2 regions of the Pseudoalteromonas sp. McH1-7 genome follow, and region 1 is predicted to be linked to the other one. Evidence: riboswitches for the same ligand, from Rfam matches in the RefSeq annotation. Region 1 holds a riboswitch; the other holds the start of a gene.

What was found. A riboswitch is a leader RNA that binds a small molecule or an ion and turns the genes downstream of it on or off. The one in region 1 is predicted to bind cobalamin.
Region 2: it holds a riboswitch for cobalamin, as region 1 does, so the genes downstream of both, HUZ36_RS08130 (TonB-dependent receptor domain-containing protein) here and HUZ36_RS03025 (ABC transporter ATP-binding protein) in region 1, are expected to answer to the same signal.

The regions. Positions count from the first base shown of each region.
Region 1 covers NZ_JABWPQ010000003.1:90,749-94,638, forward strand. The annotation lists gene HUZ36_RS03015 (hypothetical protein) at 1-15, opposite strand, end outside; gene HUZ36_RS03020 (FecCD family ABC transporter permease) at 8-1,033, opposite strand; gene HUZ36_RS03025 (ABC transporter ATP-binding protein) at 1,030-1,827, opposite strand; cobalamin riboswitch at 1,948-2,083, opposite strand; gene nqrM ((Na+)-NQR maturation NqrM) at 2,465-2,677, opposite strand; gene HUZ36_RS03035 (DUF1496 domain-containing protein) at 2,855-3,094, opposite strand; gene HUZ36_RS03040 (FAD:protein FMN transferase) at 3,435-3,890, opposite strand, start outside.
Region 2 covers NZ_JABWPQ010000009.1:32,557-36,446, forward strand. The annotation lists gene HUZ36_RS08115 (ketopantoate reductase family protein) at 1-558, opposite strand, end outside; gene HUZ36_RS08120 (VanZ family protein) at 551-901, opposite strand; gene HUZ36_RS08125 (YajQ family cyclic di-GMP-binding protein) at 1,048-1,530, shown strand; cobalamin riboswitch at 1,624-1,849, shown strand; gene HUZ36_RS08130 (TonB-dependent receptor domain-containing protein) at 1,896-3,758, shown strand.

The DNA.
Region 1 (3,890 bases):
TAACGGTTTAACCACGACTTCCTCCTATTCCAGCAGAGCGGCGATTTTTGACAATAAGCAATACTAAAAAGAACACGCTGCCAATGGCTGCGGTGATCACTCCAACGGGAAGTTCCTGATTGTCAATAAGTGTGCGTGACAACACGTCCACCCAGAGCATTAAAAGTGCGCCACAAAGCGCGGTGGCAACCACTCCACTGACCTTTGCCTGCGAGATAAAAAAGCGCACGATGTGTGGGATCATTAAACCAACAAATCCGACTCCGCCACACGCAGCGACAAGTACTGCGGTGAGCAAAGAACTTAACAACAACATACCTATTCGTACTCGTCCTACGTTCACACCAAGCGTAGTGGCACTCTCATCTCCGAGTAACAGCGCATTGAGCGGGCGGCGCATGATTAAAAGCATAATAAAACTCAGTATTACCACCAAGCACACAAACCAGAGCCATTGACAGCTAGCCCTTGCAAACGAGCCAAGATTCCAAAATAAGATTGCACTAATCGCTTGTGGGTCACTCCAATAAAGCAGCAAACTGGTAAATGCACTGAATAGAAAAGAAAGTGCAACGCCGGCTAACAACATGGTTTCCACTTGCTGCAGTGCATTACGCTTTGCCACGAATAACAGCAACAAAATTGATAGCACGCTTCCAATAAATGCAGCCCCAGACATTGCGAAGCCAGACTGCGCACCGAACAACGTGATAAGTACCACTACACCAAACGATGCACCTGAAGAAATCCCAAATAAATAAGGATCGGCAAGTGGATTGCGCGTTACGGTTTGCAATATAAGCCCAGCGATTGCCAATCCCGCTCCCGCACTCATTGCCAAAAGCGTTCTTGGTAAGCGAAGTTCAACCACGACACGCTGTTGAATTACATTGGGATCAAAATTAATAATCGCTTGAATAACAAGATGCCAAGATAAATCAATTGCACCTATCTTTAGTGCCATCAACATACTGAAGCAACACAAACTCAACAGTAACAGTGAGCTCAACCAGACTCGCTTTGCTGCTATCATAGCTGATACCCATAATGAAAGCGTATATGCGGGATCTCACTATTATTTGGCGGGTGGCGGACAGTATAAACCTCCGCACACACTCCAAAAACTTGGCTTAACAGCGCTTCATTAATGACTTCAAGTGGCGCACCATCTGCAACAAGCTCGCCATTGCTCAATATTAATAACCGATCACACAAGGCGCTGGCTAAATTTAAATCATGAAAAGACGCGATGATAGTTACACCAAGCTGTTTAGCTAGCTCCATAATTTGAATTTGATATTTAATATCCAAATGGCTAGTAGGTTCATCCATTATCAATACTTGCGGCGCCTGAACCATAGCACGAGCGATCATCGCCCTTTGCTTCTCCCCACCTGATAACGAACTGTAACATTGCTCACACTTGTGACTTAATCCAACCTGCTCTATGGCCCGGAATATAGTTTGCTTTTCAGCAGCAGTAATGGTTGCTAGCAATGATTTGTTAGGGGTTAATCCCATCAACACCATATCAAATAGTGGTAGATTAAACTCAACGGGAATATCTTGTAGCACCACCGCGACATTTCTTGCGTAGGCCTTGCGCCCATAGCCGTTAAGAGGATTGCCATTGAAGAGTAACTGCCCTGAGCTTGGCGATATGTATTGATATAATGTGCGCAGCAAGGTCGACTTTCCAGCTCCATTCGGCCCGAGCAAACCAATAAATTCGCCTGGATTAATCGTGAAGCTAAGCGCTTTCAAGATAGCTTTGCCACCAAGCTGTACGCTAAGTTTATCAACTTGAAACTGCGGTGTGACTGCCATAGCACCTCTGATTGGGCATGGCAAAGCAGTCGCTTGTAGCATAGGCGACTGCTTTGACTTAAGTCTGCCCGCTTAAGTAAACAACCTGAACTTTGGATAATCTTGCTCTTATCCAACCCTCAGATTAAATAAATAGACCTTGGTATCTGACTTATGCAAGAGATACACTCCAGCACTTACAGTTGCGGGGACAGTTGAGGACTCACACCTCATTCCCAATATCTGCCTATTACGAAATGTGCATTATTATGAAGTCTAGACGTCTAAAATACAACTTTTGCCCGAGCGCTTTAATTGATGTTGTAAAATACATCGACTTTAATGACACCTACATAAGGAACACCTATCCTCGACTGATACTTATTACCTTAATTAAGTGGTCTATGTTGAGGCGAGAAAATATTATCGATAACACCGCTCCCGCGTGGTGCTCACGCCGACGTATCAGCGCCCTTTAGGCAAGGTGAATTTACGCGCCTATAGCTGGCTATTGGAAATGAATGCAACGCAGTTAGCGTCAGATTTACTCCTTCAAATTGAGCAAGTATTAAGGCTAATTGGTATTAAAATGAATATGTTGCCCAAAAAGCAAAAACGCAAGCTAGGCCTGCGTTTTTAGTGAATATCATTCTGTGGCTCAAAGGATCTGGTTTTCTTTCCACATCTCTTCTTTTGCCAACCGCTTTTTGCGTTTATCACATGGATCGTCGCAATCACAGATTTTGTCAATGCCCATTGAACCTAAACCACCACAGCTACTAGCCATTGATTTCTTTTGTACGATAACGCCTACTGCCATCGCAACAGCGATAAGCATGAGTAAACCGAAAGTAAGGAGGAATAAAGACATTATCTAGCCCCTTTTTATTGCTACATGATATGAGTGACGACGCACAAATTATACGCTTTCACGAAGCCACTAACAATTAAATTATGGATATTAGGGCAAGTTTATAGCTATCGCTTTTACATCAAAGCAGGTATTCAGGCACTAAAAAGCCGCTTGCGCGGCTTTTACTTTTATCAATTATTGATCTATCCAAATCAAATTGCCTTCAGGGCCAACTGCACACACTTTCATGGTCGAGTCTTGTTCCATAACCGCACCTTTCGAATATTCTAAGTCAGCATAATAGCAGTATTGTTTACTATCATAAGTTTTTACTACATCTTTTTTGCTGCTGTCTGGATCAACATGTGTACCTTCATTTGCCAACGCGAAACTTGGCATGGCAATCAGTGTAGCCCCCAGTAATACTATTTTCATCACTGCAATGTACCTCCTTGATACAGTGTAAAGTTTTAAAGGGTGTTCGATAATTATACTACACCCTTTTTATCGATTTAACACCTGAAGTTAACCCTTTCATATAAAGCAGTAAATCATCCCAGAATAATTATTATACCAATTTCATTAAGTGGTCTATTTTGAGGCGAGAAAATCTTGTCGATAACACCGCTTCCGCGTCCTGCTATCGCCAAGGTACCTACATCCGTGTAGGCAAGGCAAAAATTTTGCTATTTAGTTGTTCTAAATAAAAAATTTTAAAAGCTGTTAGCGTCAGATTTACTCCTTCAAATTGAGCAAGTATTAAGTCAAATTGGTATTAGTTCAGGTAAGGTTTGAACTCGTCACTTGCATACGTCTTTATCCCCTCTGCACTCTTATACATAAGATAAACAGGCAACTGATGTTGCTGAGCATAAGCTTTCGCACGCTCAGTTCCCATCACCGTTAACGCTGTCGCGAGACCATCAGCAACCATTGCAGAAGGATGTAGCACTGTCACCGATACCAGCTCATGCTTTACAGGGCGACCAGTCATAGGATCAATTAAGTGAGTGAAAGTTTCGCCATCCATTTCATAAAAAATACGATAATCTCCCGAGGTCGCAATACCATTTTTGCCAGGTTCGATTACACGATGAATTTGACGTTGACCAACAGGCGCATCTGGCTTTTCTATCGCAATACGCCAATTACCGTCCGGCTTCTTACCTGATACACGCAGCTCTCCACCAATTTCCACCATATAATCGTGAATATCGTGACTTTCAATGAC
Region 2 (3,890 bases), on a different contig from region 1:
AGCAATATTTATAGCGAGCTTTCGCCAAAGGATTGGCATGATGTCAGAAGTGGTTTGAGCATTTTTGAATGTGCCAAACAGCTGTGAAAATAGCTTTTGATAATGACATTGAGCTGACAAATTTAGAGGGCCAAACCAAGTCGCTCCTTGGCCTGTATGGTATACCGTATCTTTAATCTTGTATCCTGCAATAGAGGTACTTAAAAAGTAAGCTGACTGATTGCTACCTAATTTTGCCAGTTCTTTTGAGCAATCAACCATGCCATTATGGCTTAAGATCAAGCTGCCATGTGCAGATAGCTTTGGGTAGAGCTCAGTGATAGCGTCAACGACTTGGTAAGCCTTAACAGGAATAATCAGGGTGTCTATGCTTTTTGCTGGGATCTCAGTTGATAGTGTATGTTGGCATGCTATTACTTGAGTGTCACTTTGTTGCTGGTAGTGGTAGGTTACAGCACGTTTTGTTCGTGTGATCAAGGTTACGTGATGAGACTGACTCAGATGTTGAGCCAGTAGCAAGCCTATCGCACCATCACCAACAATGTGGATACTAGCCATGTTGCTTTTTACGCCAGCGCGCCCAAAAATAAAATAACACAAAGTAGCTGAGCGCACCGGCAACATCAGCAATAAAATCTGCTGTTGATGCTTGACGGTAGGGCAGTGAGTCTTGCATCCACTCTATTCCCGCACCGTATAAAGAAAGCAGGAGTAAGTGAAACCAAACCTTAAACTTAAATGCGTGGTGCGAGATAAAAGCGAGTATAAAAAAGACACCAAAATGCGCTACTTTATCGACATGTGGAAATAGCCTTGGAGACAAGCTCACTTCCTTAGCAAATAGCACAGTACATATGATTAAAGAAATAATTAGCAAGGTTTTATAAACGCGCCGTGTCACAATTCATTCCACTTCTACATGACTAAGTCGGCAGTATAACATTGAAAACTGGCCATTGGGTGAACATACATAGGGTAAAAACTTAAAATAACTCAAACAGAGTATAAACTGTTATAATCCAGCCAAAACGACTTTAGGAGAGAAGCATGCCTTCATTTGATATTGTATCTGAAATAGAAATGACAGAAGCAAAAAATACCGTAGACAACGCGGTTCGTGAACTTGATACTCGATTTGACTTTCGTGGTGTTGATGCCTCTATTGAGTTAACAGGAGAGGTGATCAACCTAAAAGCTGAAGCAGAACAACAAGTAATGCAGTTGTTTGATATGCTTGTTGGCAAAGCAGCCAAACGTGGTTTAGATGTAGCAAGTTTTGAATTAAAAGACATTGAGCGTTCGGGCAAATATGTGTCACGTAAAGTTGCCCTTAAACAAGGGATCGATAAAGACATGGCGAAAAAGCTAGTCAAGTTGATCAAAGACTCAAAAGTTAAAGTTCAGGCCTCAATTCAAGGTGATACAGTTCGTGTAACTGGTAAAAAGCGTGATGACTTACAAGAAACTATGCAGCTTATCCGTGGCGCAGAGCTAGGACAGCCTTTCCAGTTTAAAAACTTCCGCGATTAACCTTGCCTATGTTAAAAGTGCAGCACGCTGCACTTTTAGATTTCTAGACGTCCATTGACAATTCCTTCTAAACCCAAGACAATAGCCACGAATTTTCAAGGTGCTATGCACAACCTAGTTTGGTTGCCAAGTGCATAGATAATCGGGAAGTTGGTGCGAACACAAGGGAACAACTAAATAGTCTTGATACTAGGTACGCGAAAGTATCACAATCAGGTGTATTATTTAGTGTGGATCGGTTCAATGCCTGCGCTGCCCCCGCAACGGTAGAGTTAATATGCAAATCCAAGTTAACTGAGCCCGGAGACCGGCCTTGAGACAGTCACTTTGTGTTCTTGTACGGTGGGTACAAGTTAGGGGAAACCATGTTAAATAAAACTGCTCTAAGCGCAGCCATCACTGCGGCGCTCTCTTTTTCTGTATTTGCAGATCAAAATATTGAACACATCACAGTCACGGCGAACAAATTTGAACAGCCACTTGAAAGTGCACTTGCCGCGATCTCGGTGATCAGTCGTAGCGACATCGAAAAAAGCAATGTGCAAGATGTGGTTTCATTACTTGACAATGTCGCCGGTATTCAGGCCGTGAGAAATGGTGGTTTCGGCCAAAGCGTGAGCTTATTTTTACGCGGTAATGATGCCAAGCATACCTTGGTTTTAGTTGATGGTGTACGAGTTACTGACGCTAACTCGGGTGATAATTCGTTAACGAATATTCCATTAAATAGTATTGAAAGAATTGAAATCATTCGTGGTGCGAAGGCGGCAATTTATGGTTCTGATGCGATTGCTGGTGTGATTAATATTATCAGTCGTGAAGGTAACCACAACACCATTACGTTAACATCGGGTAGTCACAATTATTCTGATATTGAAGCAACAGCAAGCTATAAAAAAGATAAGTTCACTCTGTCAGCTAATGCGGGGTATAGCCATACTGATGGCTATGACGTAATTGAAAAAGATCCTCAGGCTATCGTCGGTAAAAACCATGACCGCGATGGTTATTATAACGGTAACGCAGGCTTAACTTTACAGTATGGTGATGAGCAAAGTGGTATTTTTAGCCTTCGCTCACAGTACAGTGAGGGTGAAGGTGAATACGATGCTTGGGGAAGTGATGCCTACCGTTTTCATAACTATACCAATAAATTAGCATGGAAAAGAAGTTCCGAAAAACTTAGTCAGCATGTTTCTTATAGCCTAGGAAAAGAGCAAAATGTTCAAATAGGCAGTAGTGCTGATGACAACGCTTATGTAACAAAGCGTGGACAATTTGAATATCAATCTCAGTATCATATCAGTGAAGCATTGAGCTTAACGGGTAATATAACGTTTTTAAATGAAGATGTTGGTGAATCAACCGCTACGTTTTCAGAATCTGAGCGTGACAATCTCTCAGTGGCATTTGGCGGTTTTTATAATGATGAAAACTGGCTAGCAGAGGTCGTGTTAAGAACTGATGACTATGACTTTCACGGTCGAGCAAATACCTACACCTTAGCGCTAGGTAAACAAGTTACGGATGGACTGAGCGTAAAATTCAATCATGGTAGTGCATTTAGAGCACCTTCTTTATCTCAGACTTTTGTTATCGATAGCCCGTATTATTTACCTAACGCTAATCTGAGCCCTGAAGAGGCAAAAAATAGCGAAATCATCGTTACTTATAGTGATGAGCGTTTTCGAATTGAAGCGGCAGTGTATGATAATCGCATCACCGATAAAATCGTTTATGAACCGAATAGCGATTGGAAGTACGTACCGTTTAATATTGAACGGGCTGATTTTGAAGGTGCAGATTTAGTTGTTGAAGTTGAAGATAGTTTTGGAGTTGAACATACACTCAATGCCAGTTACGTTAGTGCAAAGGATGCAAAAACACAGCAGCAATTGCAGCGTCGTGCTAGACGCACGCTGACCTATACGATCAGTAAAACATGGCAAGATGTGGATGCAACCCTGACGTTAGTGCATCGTGGTGAGCGCAACGATAAAGTATGGGGAGCCCAAGGCTCATATACTGTAACGTTACCGTCTTATACCGTATTTAATTTAGCTGCAAACTATACTTTCTTCGATAGGTTCAAACTAACAGGACGCATTGAAAACCTGACTGATAAGCGCTATTTCAATGCAACTGCTGGGGAAGCGAAAGATGGCTCGCTACTCGGTTATAAACCACCGGGTCGACAGGCATACGTTGGGGTAAGCTACCGCTTTTAACCTCAGGCTTCAATCGTGCTTGAAGATAAAATAAAGCTCGCGTCTATCCACTTTTATCAAGATTAACCTGATTATCAGGTTAATCTTTAATCTCATTTTTCTTACCTATAAAGTTAGCTGCTTCGGTTGTGT